DNA from 3 places in the Limnohabitans sp. Hippo4 genome. Region 1 is predicted to be linked to each of the others. Evidence: predicted binding sites of a transcription regulator. Region 1 holds the regulator's gene; each other region holds the start of a gene.
What was found. Region 1 encodes sigma-54, which starts transcription at its own class of promoters, with help from an activator protein. Its sites were predicted from a motif close to TGGCANGNAANCTGCTTT; they were not measured.

Region 1 (7,336 bases):
ATTCGGAACGCCACATCGGAGGCGTGAATTTCGGCGGTGGGCGCGTGCTCTTGCGCGCGCGCATCGTCTTGCAGGGCTTGCCAAACGTGCGGTTGAAACGGCAGCAATTTTTCAAAGGCAAAGCGACGCATGATGCCGGGCGCAATACCGCAGGCAATTTGCGCGGCTTCAATGGCAATGGTGCCACTGCCGCAGCAAGGATCGTACAAAGGCGTCTGCGCATCCCAACCGCTGGCGGCCAACATGGCGGCAGCCAAGGTTTCTTTGAGTGGGGCATCGCCCTTGTCTTCGCGCCAACCACGTTTGAACAAAGGCTCACCTGACGTGTCCATGTACAGCGTGCAACTGTCGGTGGTGAGGTGCACGTAAATGCGCACGTCGGGCCACTGCGTGTTGACGTCGGGACGCTCGCCGCGCTTGGCGCGAAAACGATCGGCCACGGCATCTTTGATTTTGAGCGCCGCAAAGTTCAGGCTGGTGAGTGGGCTGTGCTGCGCCGTGATTTCAATCTTGAAAGTCTGCTTGGTGGTGAACCAAATTTCCCAAGCCACCGCACTGGCTGCATCGTACAAATCTTTTTCACTGCGATAAAAAGTTTGCGACAGTTGAATGAGCACGCGTTGGGTGAGGCGGCTGTGCAAATTCAGACGCAAGGCATCACGCCATGACGCGTTGGCCATCACACCGCCGCGGCCGGTCAGCAGGTCGTTACCGGTGAGGCCCGTGAGTTGATGGACCTCGTCGGCCAATAAGCCTTCAACGCCGGCGGCGCAAGGCATGAAAAGTTGAAGCGAGTTCACAGAGTTTTACGCAAGTTGGCGGGCGCAATTTTGAGCGCCTCGCGGTATTTGGCAACGGTGCGACGTGCGCAATCGATGCCTTGTTCTTTGAGCATTTCAGACAGTTGGTTGTCTGAGAGCGGCTTGTTGGGATTTTCGGCGGCCACCAATTGTTTGATGAGCGCACGCACGGCTGTACTGGAAGCCGCGCTGCCACTGTCGGTACCTAGGCCCGAGCCAAAGAAATACTTCAACTCGAAGGTGCCCATGGGCGTGGTCATGTACTTGGCCGTGGTGACGCGGCTGATGGTGGACTCGTGCAAGCCCAGTTCATCGGCAATTTCTCGCAGCACCAAGGGGCGCATGGCCAATTCACCATGGATGAAGAAATTGCGCTGACGCTCCACAATGGCCGTCGACACACGCAAAATGGTGTCAAAGCGCTGTTGAATGTTTTTGATGAACCAGCGCGCTTCTTGCAGGCGTTGTTGCAAACCCAAATGGGCTTCGCCTTTGCCGCCGCGCAAGGCGTTGGCGTAAATGTCGTGCACCCGCAGTTTGGGCATCACATCGGGGTTGAGCTGAACTCTGAAGTGCGGCTCGCCGCCTTTGCGCGTACCAATGACCAACACATCGGGCACGATGACATGTTGCTCGGCATTGGCAAAAGGACGACCGGGTTTGGGCTCTAAGCGTGTGATGAATGCCAGCGCTTGTTTGACGATGCCTTCGTCTTCACCGCATTGAACCGCCAAGCGTTTGAAATCGCGTTTGGCCAGCAGCTCCAAAGGCAGCGCGCAAATTTTGAGGCCTACGGCAGCCACTTCGTGGTCGGGCTCATCTTTCAAGATGGCTTTGAGTTGAATGCGCAAGCACTCGCCCAAATCGCGTGCGCCAATGCCCACCGGTTCGAGTGATTGCAGCAAGCTCAAAGCCACCGTGAAGCGATGCACCAACTCTTCCAATTGCTCAATGTCGTCGGTGCCGGCCAGGCCTTGCGCCAAAGATTCGAGGCTGTCTTCCAGATAACCGTCGTCGTTCAAAGACTCGATGAGAAAGCGCAGCGCTGCGCGGTCAATTTCTGACAAGCGCATCGACAAAGCCTGTCGATGCAAATACTCGGTGAGTGAGCCTAGGCCGCGTGCCAACTCAATGGCGTCTGCGCCATCCGAGTCGTTGTTGGTGTTGTTCTTGCGCGCGCCGGCGTCGGTGCCCCATTCGCTGTCGTCGGGTGCAATCTCGACGCTGCCGTCGCCATCCCAGCTGTCGGCCACATCGGTAACGGCTTCGTCGTTAGAAACAGACGCTGTGGATTCGCTGGCGGCATCGCGTGAATCAGCGCCGGCATCGCTGGCGGCTTCTGACACACGATCGCCCAAGCTGACGCGCGCATCGGATTCTGGCAAGCCAAAATCTTCTTGCGGTGCTTCGTCGGTGCTGCGCTCAAGGAAGGGGTTTTCGTCGAGCATTTGCTCGACTTCTTGGCTGAGCTCTAAGGTCGAGAGTTGAAGCAGCCGAATGGATTGTTGCAACTGTGGCGTCAGCGCCAAGTGTTGGGACATCCGAAGGGAAAGGCTTTGCTTCATAGGAGTTCAGCCATCACATTCGGAAGTGTTCGCCCAAGTAGACGCGGCGCACATCGGCGTTGTCCACAATGTCTTTGGGTGTGCCTTGGGCCAGCACGCGACCTTCGCTGATGATGTAGGCGTGATCGCAAATGCCCAAGGTTTCACGCACGTTGTGATCGGTGATGAGCACGCCAATGCCGCGCTCTTTCAAAAACGCAATGATGCGTTGAATCTCAATCACCGCAATGGGGTCGATGCCCGCAAAAGGTTCGTCGAGCAAAATGAACCGAGGGTCGGTGGCCAGTGCGCGCGCAATTTCAACGCGTCGGCGTTCGCCACCCGACAAAGCCAAGGACGGTGAGTCGTGCAGATGATCAACGCGCAAGTCTTTCAGGAGCGCTTGAAGTCGGTCTTGGATGGCGGATTCGCTGAGCGGCTTGCCCTCGGCGTCATGCTGCAACTCGAGCACTGCACGCACGTTTTCGGCCACCGTGAGTTTTCTGAAAATGGAAGCCTCTTGCGGCAAGTACGACAGGCCCATGCGCGAGCGGCGATGGATGGGCATGCGTGTGACGTCATCACCATCGATCAGAATTTGTCCACCATCGGTGCGTACCAAACCCACAATCATGTAGAAGGACGTGGTTTTGCCGGCACCGTTGGGGCCAAGCAAGCCGACCACTTCACCTTTTTGAACTTTGACAGAAACGTCAAACACCACTTGGCGGCTGCCGTAGGACTTTTGCAAGTGCCGCGCTTCTAAGCTGCTGATGGCGTGTTCTTGACTCATGGTTTGTCGTTGCCAATGCGAGGGCTGGGTTTCAAGGCCGGCCCTGTTGGCGTGGCGGAGACATCGCTTGTTTTGGGTCGAGGGGTGATGGTGGCTTTGACGCGTTGATTGCCGCTGCCTGTGTTGGGCTTGCCATCAACTGTGAACACCTCAGTGGTGTTGTTGACCAAAATTTGTTGCCCTTGAATACGATCAGCCACCACCGTGCCACGCAGCAAGCGCAGTTCGGCGCGCGAGGTCAGTGTGAGGGTATCGGCTTGGCTGTTGTAAACCGCAGTTTCAGCTTCGCCTTCGGTGAACTCTTCAAGTGCTTCGCGCTTTTGTCGGAAGAAAATGCGTTCGCCAGGTTCTGCCCACAACTTGGCCACTTGGTTGCCTTGACCGTCTTGCTTCACTTCCATGCGGTGGGCTTTCAAGACCAAACTGCCCTTGGTCATTTGAACCTTGCCCGTGAAGGTGGTGAGTTGTTGCTGGTCGTCGTGCTTGAGTGTGTCAGCCTCAATGTTCATGGGTTTGTCGCGGTCCGCTTTTTCGGCGTGAGCGCCTGTCGCCGTGAAGACGGCGGCCCAACTGCAGAACAAAAGAATGAGGTGAAATTTCATAAAGGCGCGAATCTTGCTTGATTGTAGGTGTTGATCGCAGCGTCAAGCACTTTTGCAAGAAAAATGACGTAAAAAAGCCCGCCGAAGCGGGCTGATGCACAACACCTTGAAAAGATCAGGCGCGGCCTTGACGAACTTGCGTCAACAAAGATTCGGCCACTTGCAGGGCGCGCTCCATGCTGCCGGCCAAAGTGCCGTCGACGTAGTACTTGCCAGCGACACCCAAAGAAGGCACGCCTTCAATTTTGAAGTCGTTTTGCAATTGCACGGCACGCTTGAGCTTGCTGGCCACGCCAAAAGATTTGGCGGCATCGGCAAATTTGGTTTTGTCGACGCCTTGTTTTTCGATCCAAGCCAAGATGCTGGCGTCGGTGTTCAAGGGCAAACGCTCCACATGCACGGCTTGGAAAACTTTGCCGTGCAGTTTTTCCAACAGGCCCATGGCTTCGAGCGCGTAGAAGAGGCGTTGTTGAGGGGCAAAGTCGTCACGGAAAGCCACGGGGACGCGTTGCACCACCACATCTTTGGGGGCGTTTTTAACCCATTGCGCAAAGGTGGGTTCAAAGGCATTGCAGTGCGGGCAGCTGTACCAAAAGAACTCAATCAATTGGATCTTGCCGGCTTCGGCGTCTGTGGGGACCACGCGGTCCAGCTTGAGATAGTCTTTGCCAGCCACAAACTTGGCGGGGCCTTGCGCCAACGCAGGGGGATTCCAAGTCAAACCGCCCACAGCCGCGGCAGTGCTTAAAGTGGCGAGAGAAAAATCACGGCGTTTCATGGTGACTCCTGAAATTTGAAATGATCGATAAAAAGCGTTGAGATCAGCGCTGAACACGAACCAAGGCAGCGTCAATGCCGCTGGCGTCCAGTCGGGCTTTGATTTTTTCGGCTTGCTCTTTGTCGTCAAAGGGGCCGCTGCGAACGCGGTAGATGGTGCGACCCGCTTGGTCGCGCTCGCTGACTTTGGATTCGATGCCCATCATGGACAGCTTGGCCTTTTGTGCATCGGCATCGCCAGCCGATTTGAAGGCGCCTGCTTGCACAAAGTAAGTGAATGGATCGTTGGCCGCGGCTTTGCTGGCGGCCGGTGAAGCCGCAGGTGTGGGCTGCGGTGTGGCTGCAGGCGGCGGTGCCACTGCTGGTGCCGCGGCCGCTGGTGATGCAGGTGCTGAACCGCTGCTGGATTTCTTCATCAAGTCGGCCAAGGGGTCAGCAGCCACGGCGGGTGCAGGTGCGTTGGTGGCTGGGGCAGCACTGCCATCAGCAGGTGTTTCTGCATTGGCTGGCTTGCTTTGCAAAGCACCGTTGGGGTTCCAGTCTTTGTTCTTTTGAGTCTCCACGGCATCTTGTTCAGCCGAACGCGATTGGTTTTTGTTGCTGAACGGCATGGGCACTTTGGTGACGTACATCGCCACACCCAAAGCGACCGTCAGGCCAATGACCAGACCCAAAATGAAGCCAAGCAGGGTGCTGCCGCGCTGGCTTTGAAGTTTGGAAGTTGACATGTTGTGTTGGTTTCTCAAGGTAATGCCGTTGGGATGAATTACATCTGCTCTGGCGCAGACACACCCAATATCTTCAAGCCATTTTGCAAGACTTGGGCACAAGCTGCAACCAAGGCCAAGCGTGCCAGTTTTTGGTTTTCGTCTTCCACCAAAATGCGCTCTGCATCGTAGTAGCTGTGATAGCTGGCGGCCAAGTCGCGCAAGTAGAACGTCACATCGTGCGGCGCAAAGTCTTGTGCAGCCGCCGTGAGCATTTCGGGGTATTTGGCCAAGAGCAACATGAGGGCTTGTGCCTTTGGATTTTCCAGGCTGGACAAATCGGCTTTGGCCAAACTGGCCACATCGCCGCCCCAGGTGCGCAAGATGGAGTGAATGCGCGCGTGTGCATATTGCACGTAATACACAGGGTTGTCGTTGTTTTGGGCCAAGGCCAAATCAATGTCAAACACGTACTCGGTGTCAGGTTTGCGGCTGAGCAAGAAGAAACGCACGGCGTCTTTGCTGGTCCACTCAATCAGGTCGCGCAAAGTCACATAGCTGCCCGCGCGTTTGGAAATTTTCACTTCCTCACCGCCGCGCATCACGCGCACCATGGTGTGCAGCACGTAGTCGGGGTAGCCTTGCGGAATGCCCACGCCAGCGGCTTGAAGACCCGCGCGCACACGGGCAATGGTGCCGTGGTGGTCGGTGCCTTGAATGTTCACCACCTTGGTAAAGCCACGCTCCCACTTGGTGATGTGATACGCCACATCGGGCACGAAGTAGGTGTAGGTGCCGTCGCCTTTGCGCATCACGCGGTCTTTGTCGTCACCGTAGTCGGTGGACTTGAGCCACAGGGCGCCGTCTTGTTCGTAGGTCTTGCCAGCTTCTTGGAGTTTCTTGACGGCACTGTCAACACGTCCGCTGGTGTACAGGCTGGACTCGAGATAGTAGTTGTCAAACTTGACGTCGAAGGCTTTCAAGTCGAGGTCTTGTTCGTGGCGCAGATAGGCCACGGCAAATTCACGCATGCCATTCAAATCATTCAGGTCGCCACTGCCGGTAAATTCACGGTCGTCGGACTTGACGGTTTTCTTGGCCAAGAAATCTTGTGCAATGTCTTGGATGTAATCGCCGTTGTAGGCGGCCGCGTTTTCGCCGCTGGGCCACTGTGCATCGCCGGGCTTGAAGCCTTGCGCGCGCAATTGCGTGGACGTGGCCAAGGTGTTGATTTGCACGCCCGCGTCGTTGTAATAAAACTCGCGGTAAACGTTCCAACCTTGCGTGGCAAACAAATTGCAAATGGCATCGCCCAAAGCCGCTTGACGGCCGTGACCCACGTGCAATGGGCCTGTGGGGTTGGCAGACACAAATTCCACCAACACTTTTTCATTGCGCTCGGCTTGTTTACCAAAGCAGGATGCCGCATGCAGCACCTCTTTGACCACGGCTTGTTTGGCGCTGGGCTTGAGCTTGAGGTTCAAAAAGCCAGGGCCGGCAATGTCGATGCTTTCAACCCATTGGCTGAAGGCCGGTGTGGTCATGAGCGCGGTGCGCAAAGCTTCGCCCACTTGTCGGGGGTTTTGGCCCAAAGGTTTGGCCAAGTGCATGGCGGCCGTGCAGGCCAAATCGCCATGGGCGGCCACCTTGGGTGATTCAAAGACGGCTTTGGCGCCGGCACCGGCGTGCAGGCGTTCGAGTTCGGCGGCGAGGGCCGAGAGTAATTCTTGTTTGGCTTGAAGCATCCCCCGATTTTACGGGGCGCTTTGCCATGTTGTGGGCAAGCTGTAGTGATGCTTCAAAAAGTCGATCCAAAGGCGCAAACGCAGGGGCAGGTGCTTGCGTTGGGGAAAAACACCGTAAATGCCATTGGGCGGGGCTGCAAAATCGGCCAAAACCTCGACCAATTGGCCCGATGCGATGTCGTTTTCGACTTCCCAGGTGCTGCGCCATGCAATGCCCATGCTGGCCAAGCACCAGCTGTGCAAAACCTGTCCGTCTGAGCAATCAAGCGGGCCATGGGGGCGCAAATAAGTGACTTCTGGGCCCTCGGCATTGTCGGCAGGAGGGACTTTGAAGGCCCAACCTCGGGTCTGCGAGGCATCGCTAGAGA
Region 2 (7,336 bases), on a different contig from region 1:
GAAACGCCTGAAAGCATTGCCCTCAGAGAAAAAACCAGCATTCAAAGGCGCTTGGCCCGCGAGCCCGCACTGAGCATCGAGCAAGGCCGCCCCACCAAGCGCAATCGCCGAGAATTGGAAAAAGCCAAGGGCGTGGGCTGGAACGACCGCTGGAGCGCTTCGGTCGATTTCGATTGAAAGCGATGCTTCGTGGCTCCAAGTGACGCCTAAGTGCCAGTTTGAGAAGTTAACAGGGGTTTTCACCCTCCCCCAGCCTTCGCCTCCCCCCTACAGTGTGGTCACCCTTTAACCCGTAGGAGACCCTCAATGAAGTTTTCTGGCACCGCAGCCCCAAGCACGCGCCGACTCAGCCTGCGCATTTTGTACGCTTTGAGCTTGGCAGCCCCTCTTGGCCTTGGTCTATTGAGCAGCACCTCAGCCTCTGCACAAGCCTATCCCAACCGGCCGATTCGCTTGGTGGTGACATTCCCAACGGGTGGCGCACCCGACATTTTGGCGCGCCTGTTCAGCGAAAAAGCGCAACTGGGACAGCCCGTGGTGATCGACAACAAACCTGGCGCAGGCGGCAACATTGGTAGCGACATCGTGGCCAAATCTGCTGGCGACGGCTACACCCTTGTGATGGGCACTGTAGGTACGCATTCGATCAATGGCTCCCTTTACGAAAAGATGCCCTACGACATGGTGAAAAACTTTTCACCCATTTCCTTGATTGCGTCTGCCCCCAATTTGCTGGTGGTCAACAACGACCTGCCTGTTAAAACTGTGAACGAGCTGATTGCCTACATGAAGGCCAATCCGAACAAGCTGTCGTTTGGCTCGCCTGGCATTGGTACCTCGGTGCACATGTCTGGCGAATTGTTCAAGTCCATGACTGGCACCAGCATGACGCACGTGCCCTACAAAGGCCGCCAATTTTTCTTGCCCGATTTGTTGGGTGGCAGCATTCAGTTGGTGTTTGACAACATGCCATCGGCCTTGCCCATGGCCAAAGAAGGCAAGATCCGCGCAATTGCGCAAACCACAGCCAAGCGCTCGCCTGCAGCACCAGACGTTCCCACGGTTGCAGAGTCATTGCCTGGCTTTGAAGCCACCACTTGGTTTGCCATGTTTGCACCCGCCAATACGCCCAAACCCATCATCGACAAATTGAATGCCGAGGTGGTTCGCGTCTTTAAATTGCCAGAAGTGACTGAGCGTTTAAAAACATTGGGACTTGACCCTGTGTTGTCGACACCCGATGAACTGGGCAAATACCAAGCCAGTGAAATCGTGAAGTGGACCAAAGTGGTCAAAGAGTCAGGTGCCAAGGCTGAATAAAAACGCCGCAAGCATTCACGAAATTTTGATCTTGATACTGTCCACCTGAATTTTTACTTCCTCTATTTTTGGAACATCAAATGACCTTTGAATTGAATCGACGCGACGTCCTCCAAGCAGGCTTGGCGGGTGCTGTCACCATTGCCATGCCGGCCATGGCGCAAAGCAACTTTCCATCTAAACCCATCAAATTGATTTGCCCTTGGCCAGCTGGTGGCTCTACCGATGGTGTAATGCGCGCCTTGGCTGAAAGCGCCACGCGCATCTTAGGCAGCCCTGTGGTGATTGAAAACAAAGCTGGCGCCAGCGGCATGTTGGGCCCCAATGAATTGGTCAATGCCAAGCCCGATGGCTACACCCTGTCTCAATTGACCATTGGTATTTTGCGTTTGCCGCACATGCAAAAAATGCAATTCAATCCCATGCAAGATTTCACCTACATCGCCTGTCTGACTGGCTACACCTTTGGCATTGTGGTGCGCTCCGACTCGCCCATCAAGTCCATCAAAGATTTGGTGGACTATGCCAAAGCCAATCCCGGCAAATTTACCTTCGGCTCTACAGGCAACGGCACCACACCGCATTTGGCAGTTGAAGAATTCGCCATGAAAGCCGGTATCCAGCTTCAGCACATTCCCTTCAAAGGCAATGCAGATGGCATGGCCGCACTCTTGGGTGGCCATGTCATGTCACACAGCGATGCCACAGGTTGGGCACCGCACGTTGACGCAGGCACCTGTAGATTGCTGGCCACCTATGGCAGCAAGCGAACCAAGCGTTGGCCCAATGTGCCCACACTCAATGAATTGGGCTACGACACAGTGTCCGATTCACCCTTCGGTATTGGCGGCCCCAAAGGCATGGACCCAGCCATCACACGCAAATTGCAAGATGCGTTCAAGAAAACTTTGGAAGACCCACAAGTCTTGGCCACCTTCGAAAAATTTGACCAATCGGTGATTTACATGAACACCGAGGAATACACCAAGTTTGCGCGTGACAACTACCAAAAAGAAAAAGTCATCATTGAAAAACTCGGATTGGCCAAGCAAGGCTAAAACGAAAAAAGCCCAGTCAAAACTGGGCTTTTTACATGGGCATTTGTTTTGTTTCAGAATGCGGGGCGGCTCATTTTGCAACTGCTCGGCATCGCCACTTCGGCTGCTTTGAATTGCTTCACTGTTTTGAATCCGTAGCCTGAGCCTTCCACATCAAAGGGCACGTCTGTGCCGCCCTGTTTGGCCATCACACCCACCACCAAGGGTTGCTGAAACTGATGATCTTGTGCACGCATTTTGCCGCTCCGCCCGGCCATGCTGACTTCCGCATTTTCAAGTTGCAAGGCCACCGCCAAGGGCTCGGCCGAGCCTGCCTTTTCAATCGACTGCGCCAAGGCTTCCACCATCAACTGCATGCGCAAATGCACATAGTCTTCAGAAGGCTTGTCAAAGCGTTGTTTGAAGGCTTGATAAAACTTGACGCTTTCCGCGCCTGCCACGTTGGGCATCCACTCGGCCACCGCCAAAACTTTGCCAACACCCGCCTCACCCATGGCAGCCGGCGCACCTAGGGCATTGCCATAGAAGGTGTAAAACTTACCTTCAAAGCCCACTTCTTTGGCAGCCTTCACCAACAATGTCAGATCATTGCCCCAATTGCCCGTGATCACAGCTTGCGCACCTGACGCTTTGATTTTGGACGCATAGGGTAAAAAGTCTTTCACACGCCCCATCGGATGCAACTCGTCACCGACGATTTGAACGTCGGGCCGCAATTGGGTCAGCTGTTGCTTGGCTTCACGCAGCACCGCTTGGCCAAAGCTGTAATCTTGTCCGATCAAATACACAGACTTGAGTTTGGTGTCTTGTTTTAGCACCTGCATCAGTGCGGTCATGCGCATGTCGGCATGTGCATCAAATCTGAAGTGCCAAAAATTGCACTTCTCTTGCGTCAGCGCAGGATCAACTGCTGAGTAATTTAAAAAGAGTACGCGTTTTTGCAAATCACGATCGTTGTGTTTCTGAATTGCATCAATCAACACAGCCGCGTTGGCAGACGAGTTGCCTTGAAATACATATTGGGCTCCTGCATCAATGGCGGCACGCAATGCAGTGATGGCTTCCTCGTTCTGGCCTTTGCTGTCATAGCGGTTCAAAACCAAAAGCCGTTTGCCTTCAGCAGTGTTCACACCTCCACGTGCATTCACGCGCTCCACCGCCCATACCAAATTGCGCAACACTGCTTCGCCTGTGTTTGCAAAGGGGCCACTCATGCCCTCAATCAATGCCAATTGGATGGGTGCCTTTTGCGCATGCGCAGTCATGCAAACGCCAAGCGCCAGACACGCAATGCTGCGCATCACCGAATGAAACAAGTGAATCAAAACTCAATCCTCAAAAAAATTAAATGCTGGATGCCACAATTTGCGAAAGAGGCCAGCGTGGTTTGACATCAAAGCTGTAGTCAAATTGCGGTGCTTGTTGTCCCGCTTGGACGCGCATGGCAGCGGCCATGGCAATCATGGCGCCGTTGTCGGTGCACAAATGAAGTTCGGGGTAGTGCACACGAACACCTGCTTTTTGACAGGCTTGGTTCAACTGCAGACGCAAGGAACGATTGGCCCCTACACCGCCAGCCACCACCAAACGGCGCATGCCCGTCGCTTTCAGTGCCGCCATGGATTTCTTCACCAGCACCTCCACAATGGCTGCTTCTGTGGATGCAGCCAAGTCCGCTTTGTGCGTCGTGCTGGCATCATGCAAGCTAGCGCCCAATTTGTTAGCCTGCGTCAGCACGGATGTTTTGAGTCCAGCAAACGAAAAATCAAAATCACCACTGTGCAGCAAAGGACGCGGCAATTTGAAGGCTTGTGGATTACCACCCTCCGCGCACTTGGACAATGCAGGGCCGCCTGGGTAGCCGAGTCCCATCAGCTTGGCCGATTTGTCAAAGGCCTCACCGGCCGCATCGTCCACTGTTTCACCCAAAATTTCGTAGGAGCCGACAGCTTCCACGCGCATCAATTGCGTGTGTCCACCCGACACCAACAAAGCCACAAAGGGAAATTCAGGGGGGTCCTCGCTTAAAAAAGGCGACAGCAAGTGGCCTTCCAAGTGGTGAACACCCAAAACGGGTTTATTCAATGCCGCACCCAATGCACATCCCACACCTGCCCCCACCAGCAATGCACCCGCCAAGCCGGGGCCGCGTGTGTAGGCGACCACATCCACCTGGTCCAATTCAACTTGCGCACCCTTCAACACGTCACGGGTTAAAGGAATCACCCGCTTAATGTGGTCACGGCTGGCCAACTCTGGCACCACCCCACCATAGGCTTGGTGCATGTCAATCTGGCTGAACAGCGCATGCGACAGCAGGCGTGGCACGCCAAAGGCTTGGGTTTCAACCAAAGCCACACCGGTTTCATCGCAAGAAGACTCAATTCCAAGAAAAAGCATAGGGGCAGAGTTTATGCGATGCCCTGAGGGCCAGGGTTTTTGAACCAGCATGCCCTTGGTTGGCGCATAAATTGCGTAAGCATTCAAAGTCAGCCCTGCCCACTCTGACTTTTCATAAGATCGATGATTCAAACTTCTAAGTCCAAGAAATCCAAACCACCAGAGGCCCTGCGCATCGTGGTGGTCGCGCCAGACTTGGAAGTCACAGATCCAGAAGACGACCATGCCCTGTCCCAAGCAAAACGCTCCCGCGCCTTGCGCATTGGTTTACTGGAAAACGGCTTCAACCTGATTGCATCCTTGCCGGCCGATGTCTTTTTGGCCGATCGAATTGCACAGCTGCAACCCGACTTGATCATCGTCGATGCAGAATCAGAGGCACGTGATGCACTTGAGCACGTTGTATTTGCCACGCGCGATGCGCGTCGTCCCATTGTCATGTTCACAGACGACAGTGACACCAGCCATGTGAAAGACGCCGTTGCGGTAGGCGTTTCTGCTTACATCGTGGATGGTTTGGCAAGTTCTCGCATCAAACCCATCTTGGATGTGGCCATGGCACGCTTTGAGTACGAAGAGCGCCTGCGTCAAGAACGAGACCAAGCCCGCAGTGATTTGCAGGACCGAACCTTGATAGACCGCGCCAAGGCACTTTTGATGAAGCACCAAGGCTGCACGGAAGAGCAAGCATTTTCGAAATTGAGAAAAGTGGCCATGGACAAAGGCCTTAAATTGGGAGAGGTGGCCCAACGCACCTTGGACATGGCAGATCTCCTGAAATCATAAAGTCGCGTCTCTTCAATGCAATTCAAGAACATGCTGTCTGCGCATTCTTTTGGTGCAAGGCGCTCAATTTAAAGTGCGCCAATCCCTAGCTTGGGGCAGACAAGGCCATCGAATCGAAGAATTTCAGATGGCACAGGTATTGCAAACGACTTGAAGCAAGAGCCCGCGAAGGCTCAGGACAAAGGCGTCCCCACCCGTTCAAACGATTGAACGTGGTGAGGACGCCTTTGTCGTTTCTGACTTTTTTTAACTTGTTTGAGGAGCCCTGCCATGTCCGATATTTTGGAGACCCCTATGAGCCGACGCAATGTCCTGCAAGCCGCTACAGCCGGCGCATTGACCATCGCCCCCGCCTTGCGCGCAGCTGTTTACGCGCAAGGCTCTGACAAACCCGAAAAAGAAGAGGTCAAGATTGGCTTCATTCCCCTCACAGATTGCGCCAGCGTCGTCATGGCCTCTGTTTTAGGCATCGACAAAAAATACGGCGTCAAAATCATTCCAACCAAAGAAGCCAGCTGGGCCGGAGTTCGAGACAAACTGGTCAATGGCGAATTGGATTTTGCCCACGTCTTGTATGGCCTGATTTATGGCGTGCATTTGGGCACATCCGGCCCCAAGAAAGACATGGCCATCTTGATGACCTTGAACCAAAACGGACAGGCCATCACTTTGTCGAAGAAGCTTTCTGATAAAGGTGCGGTGGACGCTGCCAGCTTGGCCAAGCTCATGGCCACTGACAAACGCGATTACACCTTTGCACAAACCTTTCCAACAGGGACCCACGCCATGTGGCTTTACTACTGGCTGGCCAGTGTGGGTGTCAACCCGTTGAAAGACGCCAAAGTCATCACGGTTCCACCACCCCAAATGGTGGCCAACATGCGGGTTGGCAACATGGACGGCTATTGTGTCGGCGAACCTTGGGGTCACCGCGCCATTGCAGATGGTATTGGCATCACAGCCACCACCACGCAAGACATCTGGCCCGATCACCCAGAAAAAGTTTTGGGCACAACCGCAGAATTCGCCAAGAAATATCCCAACACCGCACGCGCTGTGACTGCCGCCATTTTGGAAGCCAGCAAGTGGATTGACGCTGGTCTGCAAAACAAAATGAAGATGGCGGAAACCATTGCCGACAAAGCCTATGTCAACACCAGCGTCGACGTCATCAACCAACGCATTTTGGGACGCTATCAAAATGGTTTGGGCAAAACATGGGATGACAAAAATCACATGAAGTTTTATGCCGATGGCAACGCGACATTCCCCTACCTGTCAGATGGCATGTGGTTCTTGACCCAGCACAAGCGTTGGGGCTTGCTCAAAGATCACCCCGACTATTTGAATGTGGCCAAGCAAATCAATCACATCGACATCTACAAACAAGCGGCCACGGCCAGCAACACACCCGTTCCCAAAGATGCCATGCGCACCAGCAAGTTCATGGATGGCATGGTGTGGGACGGCAAAGATCCCAAGAAATACGCAGACAGCTTCAAAGTTAAAGCTTAAGGATTTCGAATGCCCACTTTCCATTTCAAAACCATTGTGCTCCGAGTGCTGCCACCCCTCTTGGGCATGGCATTTCTCGTCGGCATTTGGGGCTTGGTCTCATTCAGCAGCACCAACAATTTCCCCTCCCCCAAAGAAACCTTGGTGCAAGCCATCCAAGTTTTCAGCGATCCGTTTTACAGCAATGGCCCCAACGACCAGGGCGTGGGCTGGAATATTTTGAGTTCTCTCAAGCGGGTGGCCATGGGATTTGGTTT
Region 3 (7,336 bases), on a different contig from region 1:
GCATGCGCCAAAAAATCTAAGCGCTCAATGTGACGGCCAATTGACAGCAGGCGCCAACCATCGTCGCGTGACATGCGATCGGTTTGTGCGCCCGTGAGCGCAGCCATCAATTGGCTGGTGCGTGCTAAGAGTTGTTGTGCCCAGACGCTGGTCGCCACAGGCGCATCGTTTTCTTGTGATTGAAAAAATGCATTTTCAGTTTGTTCAATCAAGGTCCAATGCTCAGGCGACAAACGCTCTCGCACTGCGGCGGCTGCCAGTTTGATAGCGCGCAAGTTGTAGCCCACACCCGTGGTGTTTTGGGTGTCCCAAAAACCTGCAATCAGTGCACGTTCAAACACACGCTTCGACTGCTGAGCTTGCACAACGCCAGGGTTCACCAATCCATGTACGACGCAAAGCTGAGTGAGCCAATCTAACAATTGAGGACTGTGCTGTGCTTCGCTGTTCAAGGTGTTGAGGGCCAGTTTGGACAAGCGCAAGGTGTTCTCAGTTCGCTCAGAGTAGCGTCCCATCCAAAATAAATTTTCTGCAGCACGACTGGTCACCAAACGATGGCGCTGCGAACTGGCAATAAACACAGCTTCCTGGGCAGAGGGCTTGGTTTTTTCAGCGGGGGATGAGGCCTTCGTCGAAGCATCTGGGGCCAAGACCCAAACGTCGGCGCTGCTACCACCTTGCTGCATTGAAGCAATGCCATTTTGAGTGCCCAATCGCGCCAAGCCGCCTGGCAAGACTTGCCAACCACCTTCTTCATTGGCCAACACAAAAACGCGCAAGATGACCGGACGTGACGGCATCGAGCGCAAGTTGGCAAAGGTGGGGGTGTGCGACAGCGGAATGAAACTTTGCACAGTGTGCGCTTCGGGATTCTCTTGAATGCGCGCTTGCCATGCTTCTAAAGCTCGCCAATCAAGGCGATGGCCCATCACAGGCTCAAAACTGGTGCGACCTGGGGTGTAGGGGTAAGTCGGTTTGATGACGCATTCTTGAAGTCGCGGCAAGACATCTTGCATGGCAGCTTGTTCGCCGCACCACCAACTGGGAATGGCGGGCAACAGCAACTCTTCTTGCAAGAGCATTTGCGAGAGCTTGGGCAGAAAACCCAGCAGTGCATTGGACTCTAAGAAGCCAGAGCCTGGCGTGTTGGCCACCAAGACATTGCCCGCCCGAACGGCTTGCAACAAGCCTGGCACACCCAATGTGGACTCTGCGCGAAGTTCCAAGGGGTCGAGCCAGTCATCGTCGACACGCTTGAGCAAGCCATGCACGGGTTGAAGCCCCTCGAGTGTTTTCAAATACAGCTTTTCGTCACGCACGAGCAGGTCGTTGCCTTGCACCAAGGAGAGGCCCAAGTAACGTGCCAAATAGGCTTGCTCAAAATAAGTTTCGTTGTAAGGGCCCGGTGTCAGTAAAGCAATGTGAGCCTGCATGCCAGCACTGGTTCGCAGCTTCAGCGCATTGACAAAGGACCGATAGGACTCTGCCAATGCACGCACAGGCATGGCTTCGAAGGCGCGCGAAAACTGGTTGGAAATGATTTGGCGGTTTTCCAGCAAATAGCCCAAACCAGAGGGCGCTTGCGTTCTTTGGGACAACAACCACCAGCAACCATCAGGCCCTTTGACAAGATCGAAGGCTGCCAAATTCAAATGCCGTCCGCCAACAGGTGAGCTGCCTTGCATGGCATGCAAATAGCCCGCATGGCCTTGGACCAGCGCATAGGGAATGGCACCTTGTTTCAAGAGATGCTGCATGCCATAAACATCGGACATGATGCCCTCAAGCAGGCGCATGCGCTGGACCACACCCGTTTCAATTTGAGACCAATCTTGCGCCGTCAAAAGTAGCGGCAGCAAATCTAGAGACCAAGGCCGCTGAGGTTGGTCAGCATTGGCATAGACGTTGTAAGTCATGCCGTTGTCGCGAACTTGCCGCATCATGGCGTCGTGGCGCGCAGGCAAACTTTGAATGCCTTCAGAACCTAGGTGCGATAAAAATTCTGTCCATGCCGTATTGGCGGTTTGCTTGGCCGCAGACAAATGCTTAGGAACGTCGGACACTTTGCTGACGCCACCACGCATCTCATCCCAATGACCCGTGGGGGCTACATCGATGTCTCTGACGATGGCTTGCACCATGGCCGCTGAATCGACAGTGGCTTGCGCGCCTTGGGTGTTGGCGGAAAAAGGGTTGTTGTTAAATTCCACAATGCGTCAATTGTCACCTCATCTGACCCGGCGCAGGTCCAATGTGAACGGAAATTCTGGACTGGCCGCCAATTCAATGTTGGCGGGCGGCATGGCCATGCGACCTGGTGTGTGGCCCATTCTGAAAAATCGGGCCAATCGGCGGCTTTCAGCCTCGTAGGCATTGACAGGCAGCGTGTCGTAATTGCGACCGCCTGGATGTGCCACGTGGTATTGCGCGCCACCGATCGAGCGCTTCATCCAAGTGTCCAGCACATCCAACGTGAGCGGTGCATGCACGCCAATGCTGGGATGCAGCGAGGAGGGTGGGTTCCAGGCTTTGTAGCGCACACTGGCCACAAATTCGCCCGCCGTTCCGGTGGCTTGTAAAGGCAAGGCTTGGCCATTGACCGTGACGGTGTATCGGCTGGGGTTGAGGCCAGTGACATGCACTTCCAATCGCTCTAATGATGAGTCGACATACCGAGCGGTACCGCTCGAAGTGCTTTCCTCGCCCATGACGTGCCAGGGTTCCAGCGCGTTGCGCAGCGTGACTTGAATGGCATCGATGCAAAACTCGCCCACTCTTGGAAATCTAAATTCAAAGTGCGGTGCAAACCAGGCGGGATCGAAATGAAAACCGGCATCTCCTAGTTCTGTGAGCACGTCATCAAAATCCATTTTGACGAAGGTCGGCAACATGAAGCGGTCGTGCAGGGTGGTGCCCCAGCGCGTGACGGGTGCTGTGTAGGAGTGGTCCCAAAATCGAGCGACCAAAGCGCGCAGCAACAATTGCTGAACCACGCTCATGCGTGCGTGCGGTGGCATTTCAAAGGCACGCAATTCAAGCAAGCCCAAACGGCCAGTGGCCGAGTCGGGTGAGTACATCTTGTCGATGCAAAACTCACTGCGGTGGGTATTGCCTGTCATGTCGACCAAGATGTTGCGCAGGCTGCGGTCAACCAACCATGGCGGCATGCTTTGACCGTGAATTTGGCGGTTGCGTGCAATTTCTCGCAAGGCAATCTCAAGTTCATAAACTTGATCGTTGCGCGCTTCGTCCACGCGGGGTGCTTGGCTGGTGGGGCCAATGAACATGCCGCTGAACAAGTAGCTGAGGCTAGGGTGGTTGTGCCAATACAGCAGCAGGCTGGCCAGCACTTCAGGGCGACGCAAAAAGGGGCTGTCTTGCGGTGTGGCGCCACCCATCACCACGTGATTGCCACCCCCCGTGCCGGTGTGCCTGCCATCCGTCATGAATTTCTCAGCACTCAGGCGTGTTTCAAAAGCCGCTTGGTAAAGGAACTCGGTGTGTTCTACCACTTCTTTCCAGCTGCTTGCAGGGTGGATGTTGACCTCGATCACGCCAGGGTCGGGCGTCACTTGCAACAACTTCAAACGCGAATCACGCGGCGCAGGGTAGCCTTCCAACACAATCTTCATTTGAAGTTGCTGTGCGGTTTTTTCGATGGCACTGAGCAGGTTCAAATAATCTTCAAGTCGCGCAAGGGGCGGCATGAAAACATACATGACCCCTTGAGCATCGGCATCCGTTTTGGCATCTTTCAATGCCACAGGACCGTTTGCGCGGCGTGGATCGCGAATCTCCACACACAAAGCTGTTCGCACGCTTTGCTTGTCTGAAGTGAAACGTGCAGGCGCCTTGTCTGCGATTGAAGCTGCGCGCGATGTCGAGTGATGTTGTTGCTGGAGGATGGGTGCGTGCGTTGGCTTGGCATTTGCACGGTTGACGACTTGTCCATGCGCCAAAGGACCACGCGGTGCATAGGGATCTTGGTCGATCAATACGGTCCGGTCTGTGGGCGCCGACCAAGGCAAGGAATCCAGGGGCAGCCGCCAGCCCATGGCTGAGTCACCTGGCATCAGGTAGAGGCGCTCGTCACGCACAAACCAAGGGCCGCTTTGCCACGCAGTGGTCGATTCAGAATCGGCGCTGGGGTCTCGTGCTTGTAAAGGCAAAAGGTAGCCCACTTCGCGGTCGAGTCCTTGCGAAAAAACGCGGTGCAGTCTAGCGCGTTCCAGCTCATCGTCCAACCGAGAATCGAAAGGGTCGACGTTGACTGGCAGTCGACGCTCGCGCCAGAGGTAGTACCAGGTGTCTTCATACCCAGGTGTGATGTGGTCATTAGAAACACCTAGCTCGTTGGCCAAAGCAGCAATGAAGCTTTGAGCATCTTGTGTGGTGTAGTGATGTGCAACGCGTTCATCTGCAAACAAAGAAGGGTCTTGCCAACAAGGCTGACCATCTGCGCGCCAATAGATGCTGAGCGCCCAGCGCGGCAGTTGCTCGCCGGGATACCACTTGCCTTGACCAAAGTGCAGAAAACCACCTTGTCCGTATTGCTGCCTCAATTTGTGAACCAACTCTGTGGCCAAACCCCGCTTGGTTGGGCCAAGCGCGTCAGTGTTCCATTCAGCTGCGTCGCGGTTTTCTGTGGCCACGAAGGTGGGCTCGCCGCCCATGGTCAGTCGCACATCACCGGTCAATAATTTTTGATCGACTTGTTCGCCCAGGGCCAGCACATCTGCCCATTGTTCTTCGGTATAAGGTTTGGTCACGCGAGGGGATTCGTAAATCCGCGTGATCTTCATCTCGTGGCTGAACTCAACTTCTGCTTCGTCCATCAAACCCTCGATGGGCGCTGCACTAGAAGGTTGAGGTGTACATGCCAATGGAATGTGACCTTCACCTGCAAGCAAGCCTGATGTGGGGTCCAAACCAATCCAACCTGCACCGGGCAAGTACACCTCGCACCAAGCATGCAAATCGGTGAAATCAACTTCCGTACCGCTGGGACCGTCCAGTGATTTCACATCCGGCGTGAGTTGAATCAAATAGCCCGACACAAAGCGAGCAGCCAGACCCATGTGGCGTAACAACTGAACCAGCAACCAAGCGGAGTCACGGCAAGAGCCACTCTTCAGTTTCAAAGTTTCTTCGGGTGTCTGAACCCCTGGTTCCATTCGGATCAGGTAATTGATGTCCTGGTAGACCTGCTGGTTGATTTGCACCAAAAAATCGATCGTTTTTTGCCGTTTCTTGTCGATGTTTCCAAGGTAATTCTTGAACAGCTGTGTGCTTGGCAGTTTTTCCAAATAACTTGTGAGCTCTTCCTTCAAAGCGGGTGAATAGGTCAAGGGCACATGCTCAGCGCTAGGTTCTAAGAAAAAGTCAAACGGGTTGAAGACCGCCATTTCCGTGACCAAGTCGACGGTTACTTTGAATTCGGTGGTTTTTTGGGGAAAGACCAAGCGGGCTTGGTAATTGGAGAAGGGGTCTTGCTGCCAATTGATGAAGTGCGCTTCAGGTTCGACCTTGAGGCTGTAAGACAAGATGTGGCTTCGGCTGTGAGGCGCGGGTCGCAGGCGTATGACTTGAGGGCCCAACTGAACGGGCCGGTCGTAACGGTAGTGTGTGACGTGGTGCAGTGCGACGTGAATGGACATAAATGCAAGTAAGCGCAACAGCGGCTGCATCGAAATAGCAGCTCGGGCTGTCTAAACTAGCAAAAGCCGCGCCATCCTGGGCCTAGCGGAAAGGTTCAAACATGTGGCGATGGATGCCGGGTTGGGTTGGGGCTTGGCTCTTGGGTACAAGGCTTCAACTGCAGCAAGAGAGTGCGTGGCCTGTTGCATGGACTTTGACAGGCAGTGCAAGCGCTTTGGTGGTGCTTGCGGGTGCCTATTGGCTTGAACGCTGTCAAGCGCATCTATTTCAAAAATTCATGCCTTGGGCGACTCACCGCTTGGCTGTTTTGGGTGCCATTGCCTTGCTGGCCTGCGCCCTGGTCAATGCACGTTGTGCGTTGCAAATGCAAGAGGCATTGAACCCGCGCTTAGAGGGGCAAGACTTGCATGCCTTGGTGGAAGTGGCGTCATTGCCGCGGATGGGTGAGAAGGGTGTTCTGTTTCGCGGGCGGGTGCTGCGCGCAAGCCTGGCCTCATCAGGTGATGCGGTCAAGGTCCCAACTTTCATTGAGTTCAATTGGTCCGATTGGGAAGCGCCCAGCAGCATGGACTTGCCGCTGTGGCAGAGCCTACAAGCAGGTGATCAATGGCAGTTTCAGGTTCGGCTGAAGTTGCCCCATGGCAGTCTCAATCCGGGTGGTTTTGACGAAGAGTTGCGTTTGTGGGAGTTGGGGATCATGGCGACAGGCAGTGTTCATGCGGGCAAGGGTCAAAGGCCACCCAACAAGCTCAGCAGTTCTTGGCGTTATCCGGTGGACCGATGGCGTCAACAAGTGCGTGCGCAAATTCATTCAACGCTGCAGGCCAGCGAGCTTGGCGCCAAGTCCTCAGCAGGCGTGATTGCCGCCTTGGTGATGGGCGATCAAGCCGAAATTGCGTCAAGCGATTGGCAGATTTTCAGAGCGACGGGTGTGGCGCATTTGATGAGCATTTCTGGCTTGCACATCACCATGCTGGCTTGGCTTGCGTCTGTCTTGTTGGCCTGGGGTTGGCGATCTTCTGCGCGACGGGGAAGTGTGCTGTGTCTGCGTTTACCGGCACCTCTTGCCGCATCGGTGGGCGGCTTGCTTGTGGCTTTGAGTTATGCCATTTTTTGTGGTTGGGGCTTGCCCGCACAAAGGACCATTTTGATGCTGTTCGTCTTGTCCGTTCTGCGTTGGCAAGGTGTGCGTTGGCCTTGGTATGGCAGCTGGGCTTTGGCCTTGTGGGTGGTGAGCGTTTGGGATCCCTGGGCCTTGTTGAAAGCGAGTTTTTGGTTGAGTTTTGTGGCGGTGGGCGCCTTGATCCTGGCTGACCCCGGTGCAGCTTCGCAGCGCACCAATTTGGAGACTCAGGACGCCAAAATGGTGCAGCATGGGCCATTTAAAGAATTTCGCCTCATGTTGGGTATTGGCCTGTTCACTTACTTCAAGTCGCTTGTTCGCGAGCAGTGGGTGGTGACCGTTGCATTGGCACCCTTGTCGATTTTGTTTTTTGGTCAGTTGTCGGTGTCGGGAATGCTGGCCAATTTGATGGCCATTCCTTGGGTGACTTTGTGCGTGACGCCTCTGGCTTTGGCAGGATGGGTCTGGCATCCTTTGTGGCATGTGGCGGCCGGGGCATTTGAGCCCTTGATGTGGGGTTTGACATGGTTGTCGCAATGGCCCTCTGGTGTATGG

Region 2: the regulator sigma-54 is predicted to act here: its motif matches at 4,839-4,856, upstream of B9Z46_RS02600 (ANTAR domain-containing response regulator).
Region 3: the regulator sigma-54 is predicted to act here: its motif matches at 5,714-5,731, upstream of B9Z46_RS02190 (DUF2126 domain-containing protein).

Annotation. Positions count from the first base shown of each region.
Region 1 covers NZ_NESE01000003.1:240,308-247,643, reverse strand. Annotated here, with positions in the region: gene B9Z46_RS10245 (class I SAM-dependent RNA methyltransferase) at 1-800, opposite strand, end outside; gene B9Z46_RS10240 (RNA polymerase factor sigma-54) at 797-2,365, opposite strand; gene lptB (LPS export ABC transporter ATP-binding protein) at 2,379-3,137, opposite strand; gene lptA (lipopolysaccharide transport periplasmic protein LptA) at 3,134-3,739, opposite strand; gene B9Z46_RS10225 (thiol:disulfide interchange protein DsbA/DsbL) at 3,855-4,517, opposite strand; gene B9Z46_RS10220 (SPOR domain-containing protein) at 4,561-5,244, opposite strand; gene argS (arginine--tRNA ligase) at 5,283-6,968, opposite strand; gene B9Z46_RS10210 (LysR family transcriptional regulator) at 6,978-7,336, opposite strand, start outside.
Region 2 covers NZ_NESE01000001.1:560,528-567,863, forward strand. Annotated here, with positions in the region: gene B9Z46_RS02575 (RNA-binding S4 domain-containing protein) at 1-177, shown strand, start outside; gene B9Z46_RS02580 (tripartite tricarboxylate transporter substrate binding protein) at 307-1,320, shown strand; gene B9Z46_RS02585 (tripartite tricarboxylate transporter substrate binding protein) at 1,401-2,378, shown strand; gene B9Z46_RS02590 (branched-chain amino acid ABC transporter substrate-binding protein) at 2,432-3,679, opposite strand; gene tsaD (tRNA (adenosine(37)-N6)-threonylcarbamoyltransferase complex transferase subunit TsaD) at 3,723-4,778, opposite strand; gene B9Z46_RS02600 (ANTAR domain-containing response regulator) at 4,902-5,564, shown strand; gene B9Z46_RS02605 (CmpA/NrtA family ABC transporter substrate-binding protein) at 5,835-7,079, shown strand; gene ntrB (nitrate ABC transporter permease) at 7,089-7,336, shown strand, end outside.
Region 3 covers NZ_NESE01000001.1:477,624-484,959, reverse strand. Annotated here, with positions in the region: gene B9Z46_RS02195 (circularly permuted type 2 ATP-grasp protein) at 1-2,210, opposite strand, end outside; gene B9Z46_RS02190 (DUF2126 domain-containing protein) at 2,229-5,657, opposite strand; gene B9Z46_RS02185 (DNA internalization-related competence protein ComEC/Rec2) at 5,759-7,336, shown strand, end outside.